Regions from separate parts of the Neobacillus sedimentimangrovi genome, predicted to be linked through region 4. Evidence: riboswitches for the same ligand, from Rfam matches in the RefSeq annotation. Region 4 holds a riboswitch; each other region holds the start of a gene.

What was found. A riboswitch is a leader RNA that binds a small molecule or an ion and turns the genes downstream of it on or off. The one in region 4 is predicted to bind thiamine pyrophosphate.
Region 1: it holds a riboswitch for thiamine pyrophosphate, as region 4 does, so the genes downstream of both, thiT (energy-coupled thiamine transporter ThiT) here and GZA11_RS01310 (acetylornithine deacetylase) in region 4, are expected to answer to the same signal.
Region 2: it holds a riboswitch for thiamine pyrophosphate, as region 4 does, so the genes downstream of both, GZA11_RS08845 (thiamine phosphate synthase) here and GZA11_RS01310 (acetylornithine deacetylase) in region 4, are expected to answer to the same signal.
Region 3: it holds a riboswitch for thiamine pyrophosphate, as region 4 does, so the genes downstream of both, tenA (thiaminase II) here and GZA11_RS01310 (acetylornithine deacetylase) in region 4, are expected to answer to the same signal.

The regions. Positions count from the first base shown of each region.
Region 1 is NZ_JAAFZF010000045.1:2,933-9,036, forward strand. It holds gene GZA11_RS13185 (GNAT family N-acetyltransferase) at 223-771, opposite strand; gene GZA11_RS13190 (histidine kinase N-terminal domain-containing protein) at 887-2,035, opposite strand; TPP riboswitch at 2,176-2,282, shown strand; gene thiT (energy-coupled thiamine transporter ThiT) at 2,394-2,981, shown strand; gene GZA11_RS13200 (alpha/beta-type small acid-soluble spore protein) at 3,656-3,862, opposite strand; gene GZA11_RS13205 (hypothetical protein) at 4,204-4,446, shown strand; gene GZA11_RS13210 (ABC transporter ATP-binding protein) at 4,482-5,594, opposite strand; gene GZA11_RS13215 (PucR family transcriptional regulator) at 5,700-6,104, opposite strand, start outside.
Region 2 is NZ_JAAFZF010000021.1:5,884-11,987, forward strand. It holds gene GZA11_RS08835 (ABC transporter permease) at 1-831, opposite strand, end outside; gene GZA11_RS08840 (hypothetical protein) at 1,551-1,820, opposite strand; TPP riboswitch at 2,263-2,371, shown strand; gene GZA11_RS08845 (thiamine phosphate synthase) at 2,459-3,055, shown strand; gene thiO (glycine oxidase ThiO) at 3,130-4,239, shown strand; gene thiS (sulfur carrier protein ThiS) at 4,249-4,452, shown strand; gene GZA11_RS08860 (thiazole synthase) at 4,454-5,221, shown strand; gene GZA11_RS08865 (thiazole biosynthesis adenylyltransferase ThiF) at 5,218-6,104, shown strand, end outside.
Region 3 is NZ_JAAFZF010000008.1:1,550-7,653, forward strand. It holds gene GZA11_RS04815 (AMP-binding protein) at 1-968, shown strand, start outside; gene GZA11_RS04820 (acetyl-CoA C-acyltransferase) at 964-2,058, shown strand; gene GZA11_RS04825 (MaoC family dehydratase) at 2,055-2,450, shown strand; gene GZA11_RS04830 (MaoC/PaaZ C-terminal domain-containing protein) at 2,447-2,794, shown strand; TPP riboswitch at 3,102-3,203, shown strand; gene tenA (thiaminase II) at 3,349-4,035, shown strand; gene GZA11_RS04840 (ECF transporter S component) at 4,032-4,628, shown strand; gene GZA11_RS04845 (ABC transporter ATP-binding protein) at 4,606-6,104, shown strand, end outside.
Region 4 is NZ_JAAFZF010000001.1:256,067-262,170, reverse strand. It holds gene thiM (hydroxyethylthiazole kinase) at 107-934, shown strand; gene thiD (bifunctional hydroxymethylpyrimidine kinase/phosphomethylpyrimidine kinase) at 927-1,739, shown strand; gene thiE (thiamine phosphate synthase) at 1,736-2,389, shown strand; gene thiW (energy coupling factor transporter S component ThiW) at 2,485-3,003, shown strand; TPP riboswitch at 3,007-3,115, shown strand; gene GZA11_RS01310 (acetylornithine deacetylase) at 3,179-4,489, shown strand; gene tenA (thiaminase II) at 4,526-5,197, shown strand; gene GZA11_RS01300 (ABC transporter ATP-binding protein) at 5,172-5,942, shown strand; gene GZA11_RS01295 (ABC transporter permease) at 5,932-6,104, shown strand, end outside.

The sequences.
Region 1 (6,104 bases), on a different contig from region 4:
CGAAACCATTGTACACTTAGCTATCTCTTCCATTCAATAGACAGCCCATTTTACCACCTCAACAAAATAAATTAACTATAATTATAAAGAATTTTAACTGTACAGTCAAACGTTCTGGATAATTTAGGTAGTGTTCTCTACATTTTATGGGAGAATATGGCTAATATGAATGAAGCATTAATATTAATGAAATTTAAAAACAGAGTTACTGGTTACTTTTTATTAATGGCGATTATTCCACTCACGGGCAAGCATGCTGTATAGAAGGATGTCGTGATAATAACCATTTAGAAGTTCACCATCTCTAATAATTCCTTCTTTTTGAAAGCCTAATCTTTCGGGAATTGCTCTGCTTTTATGGTTGTTGATCCCACAGCGAATTTCAATCCTGTTTAATCCTAGCTCGAAGAAAGCATACCTTAGCAGAGCTTGAACAGATCTTGTAATAATACCATGCCCCTCTGCTTTTTTCGCTAGATAATATCCGATACTTGCCATTTTGTTATACCAGTCAATTTGATGAAGACCAATGGAACCGACAAGTTCTCCTCTAAAAAGAATTCCAAGATTGCAACCAGTGTTCTCAGAGAATTGAGTAAGCCAAACAGGTATAATGGACATTAATTGATAGGGGGAAGTAATGCTGTCAACCCAAGGAAGCCATTGGCGTAAGTGCCCACGATTTTTCTCAAATAGCTGATAAAGTTGTTCGGCATGCTGTATTTGAAACAGTTGAAGCTCAATTTCATGATCAACTTTTAATGTAAACATAAGGGCAAAACTCCCAATCTTTTTTACTACAGCATATGCAATCAGAAATGATCGTGTAAATATAACATTTAGATGAAAAAAGATCCCAATTTGTAAAGAGGGATCAGACTTGTACCTATATTCGCTGTTCTATTTCAGGAGATGAAATATTAATCGGTAGTGCTATAGAAAATGTTGTCTTTTCAGGGGAAGAATCACAAGAAAGTGTCCCTTTATGTTTCTCAATAATTTCTTTACAAACAAACAATCCGAGGCCTGTTCCAAGTTTTTTTGTTGTAAAGAATGGTTCAAAAATCGATTCTCTTAATTCTTCGGGAATCATTGGTCCATTGTTTGAAACAGCAATCATTAGGTTTTGATTATGTATACTGCTAATGATTTCAATGGTTGGATTCGTGTTGTTATGATGATTTAATACATCAATTGCATTGAAAATAATATTAATAATTACTTGGCGAATTTCATCGGCATAACCATAAAGTGTAACATCGCCTAATAATGACTGCTTAATTTTTACTTTACTATCTAAAATGCTAGGATATAGGAAATTTAACACTTCATCTATTAGTTTATTAACTTTGAAATATTCCTTCTCTTTTCCTATCAGTTCTTTTTTTGATAAAAGTAAGAACTGTGAAATTCGGAAGTTTAGCTGATCTAATTCACTTGAAATAATTTCTAAATATTTCATGTCTGGATAATCAGCTTTAAGCAATTGAATAAATCCTTGGATAGAGGTTAGAGGGTTGCGAAATTCATGAATAAAGCTGGATGTCATTTGTCCTAGTAAAGTCAACCTATCCTGGTGTGTCGAATCAATAAACATATTTTTTTCTTCAATAATTTTGTTTTTTGCTTCAGTATAATACGAAACGGCATAGTATAAGAATTTATCAAAACAAAAGTTGATTTTATTCATTGTTTCCTGCAGCTCTGATAATGGAACATCTAGCTGACTGATACAACTATAGAGAACAGTTCTGCCAAGGCTGACATTATATACGAATTCGCCTATGTTAATGTCGGCTTTTACTCTTTCTTCTGAAATTTCATTAGCGAGTTTTTTTACGATTTTTAATATTTCGTCTTCTGAGCGTTGATAAATATTCAGAATAACATGAAATAGGGATTTAGCGTTCTTGGATATTTTGGTTTTAAAAGGGTCATCTTCTGACACAATAATTTGCCTTTCCCATTCTTTCAGTAGCTTCTCCTCATTTTTCTCAAAATAAGTCATTAATTCTGTTTTTTCACCCGTAAACATGTTGTATCCCCCTATGGAAATAACTAATTACTTACATAATTCGCTGAAGGAAAGAAAAAATCCTTTTTTTTTATTAAAATCCATAAGGATTCTTGTCAAGAGATTAAAAGAATAGTATATTCGTTATGGTAACAATTGAATAGTTCCACAAGGGGGGCTGCGACATGCGGCTGAGAGTGAATGTTCGAGTTCTGACCCTTTGAACCTGTTAGTTAGCACTAGCGTAGGGATGTGGATTTGCCGGTTAAAATATAGCAATGCAGACAAATCCTTTCGTCTTGCATTGCTTTTTTTGTTAATAAATGCAAAAACATGTGGTCTAGGAACAAGATTTATACATTTATGAGGGGGACTAAGTATGGACAAGAAAAGGAGTAATACTCGATTTATGGCTGAAGTGGCCGTATTTTCTGCACTTGCCTATTTATTGGATTTAGCAGCTAATATTCTTTCATTAAAGATTTGGCCACAAGGTGGTTCAATTTCTATCGCAATGGTTCCTGTATTCTTGATAGCGTACCGCTGGGGAATAAAAGGTGGTTTATTAACTGGATTTTTACTGGGACTTCTACAATTCATAATTGGTTTTGCACAAATCTACACGATTCTTCAAGCAATCATAGATTATTTTATCGCCTTTACTGTAGTGGGATTTGCTGGTGTTTTTGCCGGATCCGTTAAAAAAGCACTAGAATCAGGGGATAAATCGAAATGGATGGTTTATGTTGTGGTAGGAACATTTGTAGGAAGCTTGCTTCGCTATTTTTGTCATGTCATATCTGGAATTGTCTTTTTTGGTGAATATGCCCCTGAAGGCCAGCCGGTCGCCGTTTACTCATTGCTATATAATGGAACATACATGCTTCCAAGTTTCATAATCAGTGCAATAATCGTCGTTCTGGTTATTGCAGCCATGCCTAAGCGAATGGTTGTTCAGGAACATTAATAGGGAGAATGAGGGTGCTCAAAGGTTTCAACTTTAATGGGCATCCTCCTTTTGTTTTACTCTGAATCTTGTCTGAATATTATAGGGAGCCAATGATAATAATATGTAAAATTTAAAAAGCTGGGCTAAAAATGTTTTTTTTAAGTCCTTATAGGGCAATGTCTTTTTTAAGATAAGAGAATTTATTTTTGACTGTCTTGATATGTTTATTGAAAGAACAGAGGCTATTATTCCCAAGAAAAATTTAAAGATTTTAACCTTTATTATAATCTTAATTCCTTTAAAGTAAATGTTCACAAAATGTTCATGTTACGTTATATATGGCGTGATTTTTATCACTGGAATAAATCACAGGTTATGGTAGTTTATAGATATTTATTAAAGAAGATGGGGTGGGTATCGATGTCAGATTACTCTGTTGTACTTGCAATCGGGAGTATTTTAATACTTACATATTATATTGGTTATACCATATTAAAAGCATAGGCTGCGGGCAATGTGTCCGCAGTTTTTTTATTCTTAATTTATAGTGATAAATGGTGATGAATTTAAAAAACGATACTGTTAGACGAAACGAGGAAGGGGATAGTAAAAAATTAAGGAGAATGAAAGCCCCCTCAAAATGGAGGGGGCTAAGCCATATTATTAATTTGTATAATGTGTTTTACTTTTTCTTAGCGTTGAAATCCGCCGCCAAGTTGAGATTCAGCCATTTGTACTAGACGTTTTGTGATTTCTCCACCGACAGATCCATTTGCACGAGAAGTTGTGTCAGCGCCAAGAGTTACACCAAATTCTTGAGCAATTTCATATTTCATTTGTTCAAGTGCTTGTTGTACTCCTGGTACTAAAAGTTGGTTAGAGTTGTTGTTGTTAGGCATAGTAGTTAACACTCCTCTTAATAAGTTTGGGGTTAGTATGGAATTGAACCATATTATAAGCCGCCTTGGCCTAACCCATATTATTAATGATTTTTTTACTAGGAAAACTTTACCATCTAGCAAATAAAGGAGCTGATTGTTTTGTTAATTGGATGATCTGCAGTATGATGACGATTTCCTTTCAACCATCAATTTTTTGTTTTTTTGCTGTTTGTATTCTTTATTATGATTTATTTCTAAGGGCTTATTCGATTGTTGGGTTTGGTAATTTATTCCCAGTAATAGAGGCAATCCATTAACACAAACTAAGGATATATTCTAAAAATAAAGGGTGATTTGATATGTCCATCTGCCCGGTTTGCAATGGATTAAGGGAAGTATATATATTATGTACCAACTGTGGAGAACCTATGTTGGAAAGCGGTAGGCTTCAAGATTATTACGATGATTATAGCCCATATATGGATATTGATTTAATGAAAATGGAGGATGGATTTACGGACACCTATTCTGGCCATAAATGTCCACATTTGTATCGCTGTCCAGCGTGTGCAAATGAAGAAGTGATGTTTATTAGAGAATAAAACCCCGTTCCAAGGAACAGGGTTTAAATCGAATTTTACATTTCACTAGATGGACGTACGCGTACTTCTGTATCTGCATCGAAGAAATGAGCTTTGTTTAAATCAAAAGCTAATTCTAATGTTTCGCCAGGTTTTACATCGGAACGTGAATCAAGTCGGGCAACAAACTCTTGGTCATCGATGCTTGAATAAATCATTAATTCAGCTCCTGTTAATTCTGCAACATCAACTTGAGCATTAATTTTTGTACCGGATGAGGCTTCAATGAAAACTGGTTCATCGTGTATATCTTCTGGACGGATTCCAAGGATCATGGATTTGCCAACATAACCTTGTTCGCGAAGATATTTCATTTTTCCTTCAGGAACTATAATTGAATGATTGCCTATGATAAATTTGCCATCATCTAATTTGCCATTTAAAAAGTTCATAGCTGGTGATCCGATAAAACCTCCAACAAAAACGTTTTCCGGTTTTTCATATACCTCTTTTGGCGCCCCTACTTGTTGAATGACGCCGTCTTTCATGACAACTAATCGAGTGGCCATAGTCATCGCTTCAGTCTGGTCATGGGTTACATAAATTGTCGTCGTATTTAAGCGGCGGTGAAGCTTGGCAATTTCAGCACGCATTTGAACACGAAGCTTGGCATCAAGGTTTGATAATGGCTCGTCCATTAAGAAAACTTTTGCATCACGGACAATGGCACGGCCAAGTGCTACACGCTGGCGCTGACCGCCGGAGAGAGCTTTTGGCTTGCGGTTTAAGTAAGGTTCAAGACCAAGAATTTTTGCAGCTTCTTTTACACGACGATCAATTTCATCTTTAGGGAATTTCCGTAACTTTAAACCGAATGCCATGTTATCATATACGGTCATATGAGGATAAAGCGCATAGTTTTGGAAAACCATTGCAATGTCCCGGTCTTTTGGCGCCACATCATTCACTCGTTTGCCGTCAATATAAAAATCACCTTTTGAAATTTCTTCTAATCCTGCAATCATTCTTAAAGTGGTAGATTTACCGCAACCTGAAGGGCCGACAAACACGATGAATTCCTTATCTTGAATGTGTAGGTTAAAATCTTTAACAGCTGTTACTTTGTTATCATAAATTTTATAAATATGATCTAATTTCAATTCAGCCATTTTGAAAGCCTCCCTAATTTTTGTTATTTTCAGTTTACAGGCTTTGGCTGAAAATCTATATGGACAGTCTGCACAAAAAATGAAAGCGCTTTTTTGGGCAATGTGTTATTTTTGTTGTTTCATATACATTTGGCAGGCAAAAAAAACGGTAAAAGCCCCGTAAAAATCCTTTAATCCGATTCCTGTTCGCTCTACAAACTTATCAATACGGTATTGCAATGTATTTCGATGAATATATAGTTTTTTGGCGGTTAAACTAGAGTTTAAATTATTTTCCAAAAAAATAAGTATCGTTGAAAATAAATCCGGGTCTTGTTCAAAAAGGTCAAACATTTTTTTTAGTTCAGGTGTCATCAAATCTGAAGGTGAATGGTAAGCTAAATATGCTGGAAAAACCCGTTCAAATGTATAAAGATTTGTGTTGCCTAATCTGGCTAAGGCAAATGTAAAATAGTCTCTTTCTTGTTGAAAATTATCACGAAGCTGTTCTGACATGTAATAAAGCTTTCC
Region 2 (6,104 bases), on a different contig from region 4:
ACAGATAATTTTTAATGAATCAAAATAAGAATCTTCAAAGTAATTAAAATTTTCTTGTTGATTAAAAAAGTTAAATTTTAAACCTAGATTTTCCTGGATAAGTTCACTTAAATTCGTTGCTTTCTCTTTTGTCGAATCAAGAAGCACCATGTCCATCAAACCATTAACGAGGAGGTCAAGACCTGCACTTTGAATAAATTCTTCGTTAATAGGTAGAAAAATCGAAAAATTAAAATAATTTTTTGAATTAGGAGCATAAAAATTAGAACGATGAGTATTCTTCTCCAAGACCCCTTGAACTTTTAAATTGACTAATTGTTGGGTGACAGGATCTGTAATCTCAATATATGACCCTACAGGATATGTTGTGGCCAGACCTGCACCTACTAAAACAGGTATTTCTTCTTTATTAAATTTATAGTTGAAGTTTAAGTGGTTTCCTTGAGATAATCTAAATTGATTTATCTTATAAGCCTCTTCATTGATATAATTGAAAGAAACTTCCATCTTATATTTATTATATAATGAAGTGACAAAACCATCGACTTGCATAGCATAAGTATAATTGTTGTTTAAATATTCATATACTTTTTTTGTATCATCTATTTCAATTCTATCAAAATCAGCTTCACTATTTGGGTCTAGATTAGCAATAAAAGTTCCTTCTTGATTCAGAGTTTCTATTTCTTGATAACCTTGAAAAGTTGAAATAATTGAACGAGCAGCAGTAAAAGAAAGATAATTAGCTAAAAAAAGTAATATTATCATACCTAAAACAAGTGTCCATCTTTTTAAAAATATTCTAGTTATAAAAAAATGTAAAATTTTCATTCTTTTTTCACCTGACACGCACTAAATAGTATATATATAATAAAAATAAAAACTAAGTAAAGATTGCTGGTTACATTCAGCCCTAAATAGAAGTTTAATGAAAGTGAGAGTAAAAAACTAAACACTAAAATAGCTATACTATTCAAGATATATCGGATTATAATATTTACCATCGTATCTCCTACAAGTATTCGGCAGAATATTTCTGTTTTCCTACGATTTAAAAATTGATAGTGAAATACTATTATAATAAATGTAAGAAAAATATTTATAATAAGTTGATAATCTGTAATACTTTCCAAAAAAGACTTTAAAATAGAAGAACCTTCTAAATTCAACGTTTGTACATAAATACATAGTAAGTTTGAAGCAAAACAGATTAGATAGATAGCAACCGCCTCAAAAACGTCGAAAAATCTAAATAAAGAATATTTCATAAACTACTCCTTAAAGATGGCATCTATAAATTTAATAGTATCACCTTTTAATAATACCTACTACGTAGCTGTAAAAACAATTAGTTATTATTCATAATTAAAGTAATGCGGTACTTTATAAGATTTAAAAGTCGATAACATTATTTCTAATTAAAATCGGGACCTGTAGAAAAACACCTATCAGGCCCCAACGATTTCCTATAATTCATTAATAATTAAATCTCATAGATATTTCATTAAATTTTGTTAAGCGAATATTTAAAAAAATCAAACCCAGAAAAATTATTTAAGTGGTCCACGCTTCCAAGAAAAATACGTAGTATACTTGTCTCCCCATCTTAAATCGTCCCAAACAGAACCTGTAACTTTGCCGTTATAGGCTGTTTTACTCAGTAAAGTTCTACCATCTCGTGTATATTTAAACGAAGTATATTGATATTTTGACTTACTGTAATTCCAGGCGGCACCATTATATTTAATTTGGAAAGATTCTTCAGAAGAGGCTCCACTAGTTGAATCTCCGAAAGTTGCCCCAAACAAAAATACTAACATAATTTAACATAATTTCCATCAAAATGCAAAAACTTTAAAAATTATAATAACACCAATTGATTTTACGGAAAAATATAATGTTATAACGGAAATGGTTCACGGATACAGTGGCAGAGAAAGACTACCATGTATCACTTACAAAAAAGGAATCGAATTTTTTAAAGGATATAATTTATAATGTCAAACTGAATTATATTGCCTTTGATATAGCTAATAAAAATATTATTTCATACGATGCTTTTCAAAATGCCCACGATAGTAATCGGTAAGAATACCTAAGAAACAAAAGACGCAAACGGCGGCGGTTTAAAATTAGAGATAAACCACCATTCAAACATTGTAAAATAGATAAATAGGAAGAAAAAACAAGGAAACAAGTGACAGGCATTATTCAATGTGTTACGATGGATAGCGTAGGAATTATGACAAATAAATACGTAAATAAATCCGCTAGAGGTGCCTTTATAAAAGGCTGAGATCGAAGTGTTACTTCGGGACTCTATGAACCTGATCTGGTTAATACCAGCGTAGGGAAGTGGAAAATGGGATCGTTGTATGCATTATTCACAGCCACTTTCTTACAAAAGAAAGTGGCTTTTTATTTTCCCTCTAGCGGTATCTATCTGAAAACTGGGGGGATGAACATAAAGGAGTTACATATTATTTCCAATGGCAAAATGCCGATTGAACAATTACATGAGATTTTAACGGATATACATCCCTATGTCACCATGATTCACTTACGGGAAAAACAAAAGTCAGCAAAAGAGCTTTTTCAAGCTGTTGAGCAGTTAGCTAAAGACATTCCACTTTCCAAAATTATGATTAATGACCGCGTGGATGTCGCCGTTACGGCAGGAACGGCCGGTGTTCAATTAGCTGGGCACAGTTTAGATGCCGTTCATGTAAAAAAAGCTTTTCCTCTACTAAAAGTAGGGGCCTCCATCCATTCCTATGAAGAAGCCCATCAAGAGGGGGCAGATTTTCTGCTATACGGCCATGTTTTTCCATCCAAATCAAAGCCTGGCCTGCCTCCTAAAGGACTGGAGGAATTAACCAAGTTATCCCAACTCAACATCCCGGTTATTGCCATCGGCGGGATCACACCAGAAAATACTCCGCAGGTACTTCAAGCTGGGGTAGCTGGTATTGCGGTGATGTCAGGAGTTTTAGATTCCTGCAACCCGCTCGATGCCGTAAAAGCGTATACAATGGCCTTACATAAACAATCGTAAATGGATAAATCAGAAAGTTCTTGGTGTGTATCAATTAATCCTTTCTTATTAGTGAAAAAATGGAGATGGAATTGATGAAAAAATCATTTGACACAGCCATTATCGGAGGAGGAGTGAATGGGACCTCCATTGCCTTCGAACTGGCCAAAAAAGGACGAAAAGTTATTCTACTTGAAAAGCAACAAATAGCCGCTGAATCATCCCGTGCCGCAGCCGGAATGCTGGCAGCCCAAGCGGAGATTGAACAAGATGGCCCGCTTTTCCAGCTAGCATTAAAAAGCCAAAAGATGTTTACCTCGCTTTCACAAGAATTATTGGAATACTCCGGCATTGATATTGAGTTCGTCCAAAAAGGGATGCTTAAAATTGCCGAAACCGAAGATATCGCACATGAAGTTCAACAACAAGTCCTCTTTCAAAGAAAGTGGGACCATGAAATTCGATGGCTCGATTCCCATGAAATCAGGGAGCTGGAACCAGCGCTATCTCCTACTGTAGCCGGAGGGATGTACCTCCCAAATGATGGACATGTACATCCGGAAAAATTAACGAAAGCCTTTGCGAAAGCTGCCCTCCATTTTGGAGCAGAGATTCACGAACATACGGAGGTCCTCTCCTTCATCTATGATCAAGGCAAAGTGAAAGGCTTAAATACTTCAAATGGGATCATTCATTGTGAGCAGGTTGTCATCGCGGTAGGTGCCTGGGCTAACAGACTGATAAAGGATCTTCCTGTGTTTCCGGTAAAAGGCGAGTGCTTTTCTGTGAAAGTGGATAAACCAATCATCAACACAACTATTTTTTCAGATAAGCGCTGCTATCTCGTTCCAAAACGAAATGGAGAAATATATATTGGAGCGACGATGATTGAAAATTCTATTGATAAGGCCGTCACACCTGGGGGAATAGCCTCATTAATCGAAAGAGCGGTGAAGCTCGTACCAGAAATCAGGGACGCCACTTGGGAACGGGTGTGGTGCGGTATCCGGCCGCAAACCAATGATGGAAAACCATACATTGGTGAGCACCCTGAATATAAGGGAATTTTTGTGGCAACCGGACATTTCCGCAACGGAATCTTATTAAGTCCGATAACTGGTAAACTTGTAGCCGATTTGTTGGAAGGCAATACGACTGAGCTTTCAGCCTTTCGCCTCGATCGACATCAACCATCCGTAATGTAGGAGGTAAAAATGAAAGTTGCATTAAATGGTGAATCTGTACAATTACCGGAACATGTTACGTTTGTTTCCGATGTACTCAAACATTATAACATCCATGAGAAAATCATCGTCGTAGAAGTAAACGGGAAAATACTTTCTCGTTTAGAACATGAGAATACTAGATTAGCAGATAATGATCGAATTGAAATAGTTCATTTTGTAGGAGGCGGTTGATATGTTAAAAATTGGTCCATATTCTTTTCAATCCCGATTATTACTTGGAACAGGAAAATATCCAAACTATGAAATCCAAAAAAATGCCGTTGAAATCTCTGAAGCAGAAATCTTAACCTTTGCCGTCAGACGAATGAATATTTTTGAACCAAGTCAGCCGAACTTTCTAGAGCTACTTGATACCTCAAAATATACACTGCTGCCAAATACAGCGGGAGCTAAAACAGCCCAAGAAGCAGTGCGTATCGCCAAACTCGCCAAAGCATCTGGTCTGTGTGACATGATTAAAGTCGAAGTGATCGGCTGTGACAAGACATTACTTCCAGATCCAGTCGAAACCCTAAAAGCCACAGAAGAATTAGTGAAGGAAGGATTTATTGTCCTCCCTTATACGTCCGACGATGTCGTGTTAGCCAGGAAACTTCAAGAACTCGGCTGCCACGCCATCATGCCGGGAGCTTCTCCAATTGGATCAGGTCAAGGAATCATCAACCCAGTCAACTTAAGCTATATTATTGAGCAGGCTGAAGTTCCAGTGATTGTCGATGCAGGAATCGGCTCCCCTGCCGATGCCGCACTGGCCATGGAACTAGGGGCCGACGGTGTGTTATTAAATACCGCTGTTGCTGCTGCAAAGGATCCTGTAAAAATGGCAAAAGCAATGAAATTAGCCATTGAAGCGGGCCGTTTAGGATTTGAAGCAGGCAGAATGGAGAAAAAACGCTATGCAACAGCCAGCAGTCCAAAAGAAGGAATGATTACCGGTTGATTAGCCGTTACTCTCGCCAAGAATTATTTTCTCCCATCGGAAAAAACGGGCAGAAAAAGATCTCATCCAGTCATGTGCTTATCATTGGAGCCGGCGCTCTTGGATCAGGGAGTGCCGAAGCTCTCGTCCGTGCCGGAATCGGCAAATTAACGATTGTTGATCGCGATTATGTAGAATGGTCCAATCTCCAGCGACAGCAATTATATTCCGAGGAAGACGCTAAAAACCGACTACCAAAAGCCATTGCTGCGAAAAATCGTTTAAATGCCATTAACTCCTCTGTAGAGATCGAGGCCATTGTTGCGGATGCTTCCGTTCAAGAGCTTGAGGCCTGGGCTAACAAGGTTGATTTGATCATTGATGCCACAGATAATTTTGAAACAAGAATGATCATAAACGATATTTCACAAAAGTACGGTGTTCCTTGGATTTACGGAGCCTGTGTAGGAAGTTACGGAATATCCTATACATTCATCTCTGAAAAAACACCTTGTCTCGCCTGTTTATTAGAAACCGTTCCACTTGGGGGATTAACTTGTGATACAGCTGGCATTATTTCCCCAGCTGTAAGCATGGTTGTTTCTTATCAAATTAGTGAAGCATTGAAAATTTTGGTCGGCGACCTGGATTCATTGCGCGGCAAACTCGTTTCCTTTGATCTTTGGAAAAATCAATTTAGTGTGGTTAACGTCGATTCATTGAAAAAAGAGGATTGTCCTTCTTGCGGAGCCTCTCGCTCCTATCCATTCTTATCGTTTGAAAATCAAACCAAAACGGCTGTCCTATGCGGGAGGGATACCGTACAAATCCGGCCTCCTCAAACTGCTGACCGTGATTTGGAAGCTTTAGAAACGATATTGATTCAACAAGGAAGAGCCGTGCA
Region 3 (6,104 bases), on a different contig from region 4:
CATGGCTGGCGAGCTTTGAGTGTAACCGTATTGATTTCGAATTAAATGAATTGGATCATGTTTTCATTCCTGGAGCTTTAATTCACTCCCATTTTCTTTATGGAGCCATTAGCACTTTATATTTAGGGGGGACTGTCTATCTATTAGACAAATTTTCACCGATTAAGGGACATTTATGGATACAATCTTACCCCATTACAACGATGTATGTCGTTCCAACCATGCTAGAAGCCTTTCAGAAACAAGGAATTCTAATCAATGAACCGATAAAAGTTCTTTCATCGGGTGCAAAGTGGTATGAAAGGTTGAAATTGGAGATTCGTAATCATTTCCCCAATATGACCATGTATGAGTTTTATGGGGCTAGTGAATTGAGTTTTATTACTGTACTTTCTGAAAGAGATGGAATCAAGAAGGCTGCATCTGTTGGGAAGTCTTGTTCTGGCGTAGAGGTACAAATTCGACTAAAAGATCAAAGATTAGCAAGGCCCAATGAGATTGGAAAGGTCTATGTAAGGAGTGGACTGATAATAACCGGATATATGGATTCTGATGGAAGGACTGTTCATTCGATTCGGGATGAAGAAGGATGGGCTACTGTCCATGATATGGGATATTTTGACGAAGATGGCTATTTATATATTACAGGCCGTGAACAAAATATGATTTTATATGGCGGAATTAATATTTTTCCTGAAGAAATAGAAAAAGTGATTTCTATGCATCCGGACGTTGAGGAGGTTGCCGTAATAGGTTTACCAGATTCGTATTGGGGTCAGGTTGTGACTGCTGTAGTAAAAGGGAAAGGAAGTTCATTAGAGTTAAAAAGACTATGTAATAAGTATTTATCTTCTTATAAAATTCCCCGCAAATGGTTTTTTCTATCTGAAATGCCATATACAACGAGTGGAAAGATTGCTCGTGCTGAGCTAAAAAAACAATTGGAAAGAAAGGTGACCAGTAATTAAAAGAGCAGTCATTGTCCTAGCGAAACGTACACCAATTGGAAAAGTAAAAGGAATATTACGAGATATTCAGCCGCATGAACTTGTCGCTCCACTCCTCCAGTATTTAGCGAATAGATTGGAAGATAAGATAAATGACATTATTTTGGGGAATGTTGTTGGACCAGGTGGAAATATAGCTAGGGTCGCTGCATTGGAAGCAGGATTACCTCTTTCTGTAACAGGACTTACCATTGATCGTCAATGCAGTGCGGGATTAGAAGCCATTCGAATGGCCTGTTACTATATCCAAGGCGGAGCCGGCTGTTGTTATATTGCTGGTGGTGTAGAAAGTGCGAGTACTTCTCCATTTCCATCCAGAGCAAGATTCTCACCTGAACAAATTGGCGACCCTGATATGGGTGTTGCCGCGGAAAATGTAGCAGAAAAATATTCTATATCAAAAGAATTACAGGATAGATACGCACTTTTAAGTTACGAGCGCACTTGGGAGGCGTACGAAAAGGGGTATTTTACTCAAGAAATCATTCCGATTAAGGAAAACCACCAGGATGAAGAATTACTTAGAAAAAGAAAGCTGGAAACTCTACTAAAAAGGGCGAAACCAATATTTAAAAAAAACGGTACAGTTACTGCAGCGAACAGTTGCGGTATTCATGACGGTGCTTCAGCTGTTCTTGTCATGGAAGAAAAAGTAGCTTTAAAACTTGGTTACCAGCCTATCCTGAGATTTTTGGACAGTGAAGTCTCAGCTGTACATCCTAATTATCCCGGGGAAGCCCCTATTCCAGCTATCCAAACCTTATTAAAAAGAAACTTGTTAACCGTTGCTGATATAGATTTAATTGAAATTAATGAAGCATTTTCTTCGAAGATAGTCGCCTGTATGAAAGAACTTTCTATTCCTTGTGACAAAATAAATGTTCACGGAGGAGCTTTAACGTTAGGACATCCTTATGGGGCTTCAGGAAGTATTTTGATCACCAGGCTTTTCTATGAAGTCCAAAGACGAAAGAATGCTAAATATGTACTAGCGGCACTGGGCAGTGCTGGAGGAATCGGAGAAGCAGTCCTATTCGAGGTGGCAACATGAAATTGAAGGAATTTAAAGTGAGCTTTACCCAAGAAGATGTGAGACGATTTGTCCAATTGATTGGTGATCAAAATGCTATCTATCAGTGTCCTGAAAGGGTCCAAGGTTATCATTTCGAAAAAACCCCTCTTCCTCCAACCATGCCAATGATAGCTTATAAATGGCTTGAAATCCCATGGGAACTTCAACAGCCTATTATTCATCGAAAACAGAAATGCACTCAACATCAAAGAATGTATATAGATGAGATCTATAGGGCAATAGTGGAAGTGACAGAACCATTTCAACGTCAAAATTTTACTTTTATTAAACAAACTCTTTATTTATATAATGATGAAGGACAACTTTGTTTTGAAGGAGAATCAGATTTGATTTTGGAAGGTTTAACATGAAAAATTTTACCTTTAATATTACCGAAGAAGAGGTTGAACAATATGCCATAATTTCAGGTGATAACAATCCCGTTCATTTAGATATAGAAGTGGCAAAACAACAAGGGTTTTCAAATAAAATTGCCCATGGGATGTTAACAGTGGCTAAAGTGTTAGGGATAGTTTCAAACGAAATTCTCGCTCCACAAGAGTGGGTGTATAAGTATGAATTTACATTTACCTCACCAGTATATTTGGGAGATCAAATAACTTTGAATATAAAACAATTGGATAATAAAATTAGAGTAGAAGGAAAATGCAGGAAAAGAGTAGTCATAAAAGGATGGTTGATAGTAACTAGATGAAATCCCCGATGAACATAAAAAACAACTGACAAATCGTGCAATCATATGGGATCGCACGATTTTTTTGATAATGGGGAAATTAAAAGCTATATAGTTTTGTTAAATAAGGTGAATCTTATTTTGATATGTTACGGAGAACCGTACCATAAATAGAGAAGTTTTTTATATTCATTTACTTGAAACAAACCATTACTAAACAGGGTTTTTTTATTTTTTTCAAATATTATCGTGTGGCCTATGAATAAATTTTGTTGACTTTAATGAAAAGTGTGTGTAAAGTGGTAATTGAATTAAATAGGAATTAAAAGGAAGACACTAGGGGAGCCTTTTTTGGCTGAGACGGGAATATCCCGGACCCTTTGAACCTGATCTAGTTCATACTAGCGTAGGAAAGTGGAGTCCGTGCATGAGTATATGTATACATGGGTATATTTATACATTGTATATTTATATTTATTCTGCCGCTCCATTTTTGGAGCGGTTTTTTTGTTTCACTTTAAAGCTGCTTCCAAACTAGCGTCTTCCGATTACAACTAACTAAGGAGGAAATCGGTATGAGTTTTTCTGCAGAACTAAGAAAAGAAGCAAATCCTATTTTTAATGCTATTTTTGAGCATCCTTTTGTTCAAGGTATTGCAAATGGAGATTTGAAGAAGGAGCAATTAATTCATTATGTAAAACAAGATTTTGAGTATTTAAGTTCCTTTATACGAATCTATGGAATTGCTATTTCAAAGTGTGAAAATCGAGAAGATATGGAAATGTTTAATAAGCAAATTTCCTTTATCTTAAACAGTGAAACACATCCTCATAATAACTTTTGTCAAGTTGCAGGTGTTTCCTACGAGGAGTTACAGGGATTTCCTTTGGCTCCCTCTGCCCATCAATACATTCGTCATATGCTAACGGTTGCTCATGAAGGAACATTGGGAGAAATTATCGCTGTATTATTACCATGCCCGTGGACCTATTGGGAAATTGGAAAACGACTATTAAAAGAAGTAAATCCAGACCGCTCTCATCCATTTTATGAATGGATCAATTTCTATGGCAATCGTACGGATTCCATTACAACCAAATTTTGTGAGCGCCTCGATGAATGGGCAAAGGATGCGACAAGCAAAGAAAAAGAAAAAATGAAGGAACATTTCTTACTTAGCTGTCAGCTAGAATATATGTTTTGGGATATGGCTTATAAACTTGAAGAATGGCCTGTAAAAATGGAGGTAGTACCTTCATGACTTGGAAAATGAAAGAAGTGGTTCTAGCCGTTATTTTATCAGTAATTTGCGGTGTGATTTATTTAGGATGGTCTACACTGTGGGTTCCTATTTCTTCTCTGGTAGGTCCTGTCGGTGCTGGTTTCATGTTTGGCATTTGGGTAATTGCCAGCCCTATTGTTGCCTACATTATCCGTAAACCAGGTGCTGCATTTGTAGCAGAAGTTGCGGCAGCAGCAGTGGAATTATTAACGGGAAGCCATTTTGGCTTATCTGCCTTGTTAATAGGGGTTTTTCAAGGGATTGGTTCTGAAATTGCTTTTGCCATATTCAGATACAAGCGGTACAACCTTCTAACCTTAATGCTATCTGGTGCCTTGGCGGCCGTTTTTGCAATGATTTATAACTTGTTGGCAAATGGTTTTGGATACTACTCTACAGGGGTATTTTTAACGACATTAGGGATTCATGTTATAAGCGGCATCATTCTTGGCGGTTGGTTAGCAAAGGTAGTGGTGGACGCACTGACCAAAACAGGTGTATTAGAACAATATGCAATTATGAAAGAAAGAAGAAAAAAGGGAGACATCAATGGACATGTTTCTGGGCTGTAAAGATCTTTCTGTCCGCTTTTATAACCGTTCTGAAAAAATACTTAAAAATATAACGCTATCCATCCATAAAGGGGAAAAGGTATTAATACTTGGGCCTAGCGGGAGTGGGAAATCAACTTTGATCTCCACTCTTGCTGGGATCATTCCGGAGCATATGGAGGCAGAAGTTACAGGACAAGTATTTCTACGAGAAAATGTGGGTGTTATGTTTCAAGATCCTGATTCTCAATTTTGTATGCTTCATGTGGATGAAGAGATAGCTTTTAGCCTTGAGAACCGCTCCATTCCTCGAAATGAAATGGATGAAATCATTTCAGATTTGATGAATCATGTAGGTTTAAAAATAGATAAGAAAACCTCCATTGAAACATTATCAGGTGGTATGAAACAAAGACTGGCTTTGGCTTGTTTACTAGCTTTGGAACCAGAAGTGTTGTTTTTTGATGAACCAACAGCTCAGTTAGACCCTGCTGGAAGAAAAGAAATATTTGAGTTATTACATAACCTATCTCAAAAGACCAATCAAACGATGGTATTTGTCGAACATGTTTTAGACGGCTGTATTGAATGGATGGACCGGGTCATTATGATCAATGAGGGCGGAAGAGTAATTGGAAATGGGAATCCAGAGGAAATTCTCCGTCATTTTAATAACGAAATGAAAGATGCAGGAATTTGGCGGCCGAAGCTTTTTCCGAACAAGTGGAGCGAAGTTATTGAAAACCCCTCTCATCCATTATCTATTAAATTATCAAAAGAGCTAGAAACAAAGTGTCAAGTTAAAACAAGAGAATACGGAAATGAGAATCCGATCATTTATACAGAAGATTTGGAAATAGGCTATGGAAAGAAGTCAATTGTAAAAGATATTAACCTAGTGATAGGTAAAGGGGAATGGATTTCGATTGTTGGAGAAAACGGAAGTGGAAAAAGCACTTTGCTGAAAAGCTTAATTGGCTTGGAGCCAATAAATAAAGGGAAAATATACATTCAAGGTAAAGAATTAAAGAAATGGTCCGATCGTGAATTGTTTGAAAGAGCAGGTTTTGTCTTTCAAAATCCAGAACTTCAATTTTTAGCAGACACAGTATTTGAGGAAATTGCTTTTGGCGGACGGCAGAGAAATTGGCCGAAAGAGTCCATTCATGCCAAAACAAAAAAACTGTTACAGGAGTTTGGTTTGGAAGCCTATCAGAACGAACATCCTTTAACTCTTAGTTTGGGACAAAAACGGCGGTTGAGTGTGGCAACCATGTTATTGTTTGATCAAGTGTTATTAATGCTTGATGAACCAACATTTGGTCAAGATGAAAAAACAGCAAGTGAATTAATTAAAAAACTAAAAGAAAGACAGGAACACGGAACAACGATCATGATGGTCACTCACGATATGGATTTGGTAGATAATTATTCAGATCAAGTCTTGCTTTTAAATAAAGGAAAAGTAGTTTATCAGGGAACGCCATATGGTTTATT
Region 4 (6,104 bases):
AGCATTCTATGACTTAAAGCGGTTGCATTTGGGAGGATGCCATACGCCGCTAACCACGGTGCTTGCGCATTTATTATGATTTTTTGTTAGAAATGGGGAGGTTCTATTGGATAAAAAAGTTTTATCGGAAACTTTACAAAAAGTAAGAGAGGTAAACCCGTTAGTACATAACATCACGAATGTAGTTGTGACCAATTTTACAGCGAATGGATTGTTGGCTTTAGGGGCTTCACCGGTAATGGCCTATGCGGCTGAAGAAGTGAAAGAAATGGCGCAGCTTGCTAGTTCACTAGTTTTGAATATTGGTACATTAAACCCGCAAACAGTTGAATCCATGATTTTGGCAGGAAAGGCCGCGAATGAAAAAGAAACACCTGTTCTTTTTGATCCAGTGGGAGCAGGAGCCACCCAATACAGGACAGAAACTGCTAGGAAAATCATGAATGAGGTTAAAGTATCCATTGTTAGAGGAAATGCAGCTGAAATTGCAAATGTTGTTGGAGAAAACTGGAAGATTAAAGGAGTGGATGCAGGAGAGGCCAATGGGGATGTGGTTAATCTTGCCATTAAAGCTGCTCAAAAATTTAATTGCGTTGTGGTCATTACGGGAAAGGATGACGTCATAACCGATGGAACTACAACCTATTTAGTATCAAATGGCCACCCACTATTAACAAAAGTGACTGGAGCAGGATGTTTATTAACTTCTGTCATTGCGGCATTTGCTGGTGTGGAGAAAGACTTGCTACGTGCCTCAACGGCTGCTTTAACTTTTTATGGCATTGCAGCGGAAAAGGCGGCCAAAAAAACAGCAGAACAGGGCTCGGGTAGTTTTCAAATTGAACTATTGAATCAGCTGGCGATGGTTACACCGGAAGAATTGATTCAATTAGCCGTTTATAAAAAATTACAAGGAGCTGATTTAAATGTTTAAGGCATTAACAATTGCTGGTTCCGACAGTGGTGGCGGTGCAGGAATTCAGGCGGACCTAAAAACATTCCAGGAGTTACAAGTTTTCGGTATGTCCGCGTTAACCGCAGTGACTGCTCAAAATACATTAGGTGTTCACGGAGTTTATCCAATGACAGCGGAGGCAGTTTCTCAACAGATCAAAGCCATCGGTGAGGATATGGGTACGGATGCCATTAAAACTGGAATGTTGTTTAATGCTGAAATCATAGAAGCTGTCTCTGAGCATCTAGTAAGATATCAATGGAAAAATGTGGTGGTAGATCCCGTTATGATTGCTAAAGGAGGCGCCTCTTTACTTCAACAGGAGGCCATTTCAGCTTTGAAAAAATATTTATTACCTCGTGCTTTGGTAATAACACCTAATATTCCGGAGGCCGAGGTGTTGACCGATATGTCTATTCGAACTGCGCAAGATAAAAGGGAAGCGGTAATGAGACTGTTTGATTTAGGGGTGAAAAATATTGTCCTTAAAGGAGGACATGATGAAGATCCTTCAGAATCAGTCGATTTACTATTCGATGGTAAAGAATTTTATACATTTTCCAGCAAACGAATTTCGACGAAAAATACGCACGGAACCGGTTGTACGTTTTCTGCTGCAATAACCGCTTGGTTGGCGAAAGGTTTATCTGTATTGGAGGCCGTGACAAAGGCAAAAGAATTTATTCAGGCTGCTATCGAAGAGGAAATTGAAATTGGCCAGGGACATGGACCTACAAACCACTGGGCGTATCGAAAAAGGAATAAGGTGTTGATTGACTCATGAACCATTTAAGAGAAATGCTAAAGGTTTATTTTATTATGGGAAGTACCAATTGTTTTAAGGATCCACGAGAAGTATTAGCAGAAGCTATCGACGGTGGGATCACCATGTTTCAATTTCGGGAAAAGGGTGATGGAGCGCTGACTGGAGTTGAAAAGTTTAATCTGGCAAAAGATCTACAATCTTTGTGCCGGAAGAATCAAATCCCTTTTATTGTTAATGATGATATTGAACTAGCACTTGCCCTGGATGCTGATGGTGTACACATTGGGCAAGAGGATGAACCAGCAAGTGTAGTAAGGGAAAAGATAGGAAACAAAATCTTGGGCGTTTCTGTACATTCAATGGAGGAAGCATTAGCTGCTTTAAAGGATGGTGCAGATTATTTTGGAATTGGCCCGGTTTTTCCGACAAAAACAAAAAAAGATGCAAAACCATCACGCGGGACAACACTCATTGAAGAACTAAGAAGAAAAGGTTACAGCACCCCAATTGTAGGAATTGGTGGTATTACAACCGAAAATGCTTCAACTGTTATGGCGGCAGGAGCTGACGGAATATCTGTCATCTCAGCTATTAGCCATGCGAGTTCACCATACCAAGCTGCAAAAATCTTAAGGAAAAGAGTGGAGTCAGTAGAAAAGGTAATATAAATTGGCAACAAGCTGAGGCTGACTAAATTTTATTCGATTACAGAAGCATGTAGCCAATACATTAGATATTTGAGTATGAAAGAGGCAAAAAATAGATGAACAACACATATAAGCTGACATTGACTGCCATGATGATTGCAATTGGAACACTTTCAAGTAGTTTAATTGTGATCCCGATTGGATTTACAAAAATTTTCCCAGTACAACATTTCTTAAATGTGTTATCAGCTGTTCTATTAGGACCTTATTATGCTGTCGCTCAAGCGTTTGGCGTGTCTCTACTAAGAAATCTTATGGGAACCGGTTCTGTTTTTGCCTTTCCAGGTAGTATGGTTGGAGCATTGTTAGCAGCACTACTATTTTGGAAAACTAGGAAACTATTTATGGCATTTTTGGGAGAAGTAATCGGAACGGGAATTCTTGGAGCCCTCCTTTCTTATCCGATTGCTACATTATTACTTGGGCAAGAAGCAACTTTGTTTGGATTTATTCCTCTTTTCATTTTTAGCTCTTTTGCTGGAGCCCTGCTTGGGTTTATCATTTTAGGTATTTTCTTAAAGAAAAATGTCTTGTTTTCTACTAAAAAGGACATTGTCCAGCATGATAAAAATTAAATAACGAAACACTAGGGGTAGCCATATTGGCTTGAGATGGAACAATTGAATTTCCGAACCCTTTGAACCTGATCTGGTTTATTCCAGCGTAGGGAAGTGGCTAGCTATTTTGTAACCCGCTCCCTATCTTCATATAGGTGAGCGGGTTTTTCATTATTGATTAAGGAGGAAGAACATGTCCATCGTTGTAAATCAATTGGCTGAAGCAATTTCGCAAGAAGTCGAAGCTAGAAAAGATGAATTAATCAACTTGTTAAGTAAACTTATTGCATTCCCGACCGTGAGTCCTCCCGGACGGAATACCACAGAAATTCAGGAATTTATTAAAACCTATTTAGAAAATTTAGGTTTTCAGACGGATATGTGGGAAGTTTATCCTGGTGATCATAATGTTGTCGGTATTTTACAGGGAAAAGACTCAAAAGAATATAATAGCTTAATTATCAATGGACATGTAGATGTAGCCGAAGTTGGCGATGATTCGGAATGGAGTTCATCCCCATTTACTGCTAGAATTACAGATTCTTATGTTTATGGCAGAGGGACTTCAGATATGAAGGGAGGCATTGCTGCATCCTTAATAGCTATTAAACTTTTAAAAGAACTTGGCATCACTTTGCAGGGAGATTTGCAATTTCAATCTGTGATTGGTGAAGAAGTTGGTGAGGCCGGCACCTTATCTTGTTTGGAGAGGGGCTATACAGCCGATTATGCTGTAGTGGTGGATTCAAGCAATTTACATATCCAAGGCCAGGGTGGAGTCATCACAGGTTGGATCACCATTGAAAGCAAAGAAACTTATCATGATGGAATGAGAAGAAAAATGATCCATGCAGGTGGAGGTGTAAATGGGGCAAGTGCAATTGAAAAAATGATGAAAATTATCGCTGGCCTTCAGGAACTTGAACGTCATTGGGCGATAACGAAACGCTATGAGGGGTTTCCTCCAGGAACAAATACCATTAATCCTGCTGTTATTGAAGGTGGTAGACATGCGGCATTTGTCGCTGACAAATGTTCCTTATGGATAACTGTTCATTTTTATCCTAACGAGGATTATGAAGACATAATCCAGGAAATTGAACAGCACATCATGGCTGTTGCAGCATCTGATCCTTGGCTTCGGGAAAATCCACCGCAATTTGTTTGGGGTGGAAAATCAATGATCATTGACCACGGAGAAGTTTTTCCTTCGTTAGAGTTGGATCGGGATCATCCTGGTACACGTTTATTAGTCGAATCTTACGAAAAAATGATTTATCAAAATCCAATTGTGGGAATGTCGACAACGGTTACGGATGCTGGCTGGTTAGGTCGTGCAGGTATTCCAACGTCAATCTTTGGTCCGGGCAAATTGGAGGATGCACATGCCGTAAATGAAAAGGTCGAAATACAGCAATTGTTAGATTTTACGAAGGTGTTGGCCGTCTTTATAGCTGAGTGGTGTAATACCCGTAAGCAAGGGGAGAGGAATGACTCAAATTAGATTGGATACGAATGATGGAAAAGGAGGATGATAGTTATGAAATTTTCATATAGGCTTCATGAAAAAGTAAACGGGATATGGGATAAAACACATGAGCATCCGTTTGTTGTCGGGTTAGGTAAAGGAGATCTTCCTGTCGAATCATTTATTCGTTATATGAAACAGGATTATGTGTTTCTTATCGATTATTCAAAATTATTTGCGTTAGGTACGGTAAAAGCCAAAAACATTGAAACGATGGCGGCTTTTGCAAAACTACTCCACGAAACATTGCACGGTGAAATGGACCTACATCGGGCCTATGCAAAAAGATTTGGTATAACCGAACAGGATCTTGAGAATACGAAACCAACACCTATCAACTTGGCCTACACTCGTTATATGTTAAACGTTGCTCAAAATGGTTCTCTTGAAGAATTAATCTCATCCCTCCTTCCTTGTATGTGGAGCTACTGGGAAATTGGCAAAAGGTTGGTAGAAACTTATCCAGATTCGATTAACCATCCTTTTTATGGGGATTGGGTGAAAATGTACTCATCTGAAGAATTTGGTTCTTTAGCACAATGGCTAATCGATTTAATCGATCGTTTGGCAGAAGGTAAACCAGAACGAGAGTTGGTTGTCTTAGAGGAACACTTCCTAACCACATCTAGGTTTGAATACATGTTTTGGGATATGGTTTATGACGGGGGTGATTGGCCTGTCTGATTCATCCATTCTTCGTATTAAAGATTTGAGTTTTTCGTTTGACGGTAAGAGCAAACCTATTTTTTACCAACTTTCTATGGATGTAAAGGCTGGTGAATTTGTTTCTATCATCGGTCCAAGTGGAGCAGGGAAGAGTACTCTTTTTAAATTAATTAACGGTTTACTTGAACCTGATGAGGGGGAAATCCAGATTAAAGGAAAAAAGTCCGGCTCACGATTAGGAAGTGTTGGTTATATGCCACAGAAAGATTTCCTGCTTCCATGGCGGACCGTATTGGAAAATGTGGTGCTTCCGTGTGAAATTCTTAAAGAAGATTGGAGAAAGAAATTGCCGGTAATTCAGGAATGGTTATCCCGTTTTGATCTTTCTCAATATGAAAATGCTTATCCAGATGAATTGTCTGGTGGAATGAGGCAGCGTGTAGCATTTTTAAGAACTCTCATGACTGGCAGGGATCTATTATTATTAGATGAACCATTTGGTGCACTTGATTCTATGACAAAACGGAACATACATAGTTGGCTATTAGGTTTGTGGGGAGAATTAAAAAAGACAGTATTGTTTATCACCCATGATTTAGAAGAAGCGATTTTATTAAGTGATCGAATTTTTCTAATAAAAGATGGTCGAGTACAAGAGAGGATAGTCAATTTAGCCAGACCGAGAAGTACAGAACAAATTTATCATTCAGAGTTGATAGAAATGAGAAAAGAACTGGAGAAATTGATACATCATGACAACTAAATGGAAAAATTGGATAAGTGAATATGGTTTATTTTTATTGGTGGCTATTTGCTTGATCAGCCTATGGGAATGGGTAGTTGTCAAAGGGATGGTGCCATCGTTTATTGTACCTTCACCCTCGAAAATATGGCATGCACTCGTTGAAAATAATCGGCTTTTAAT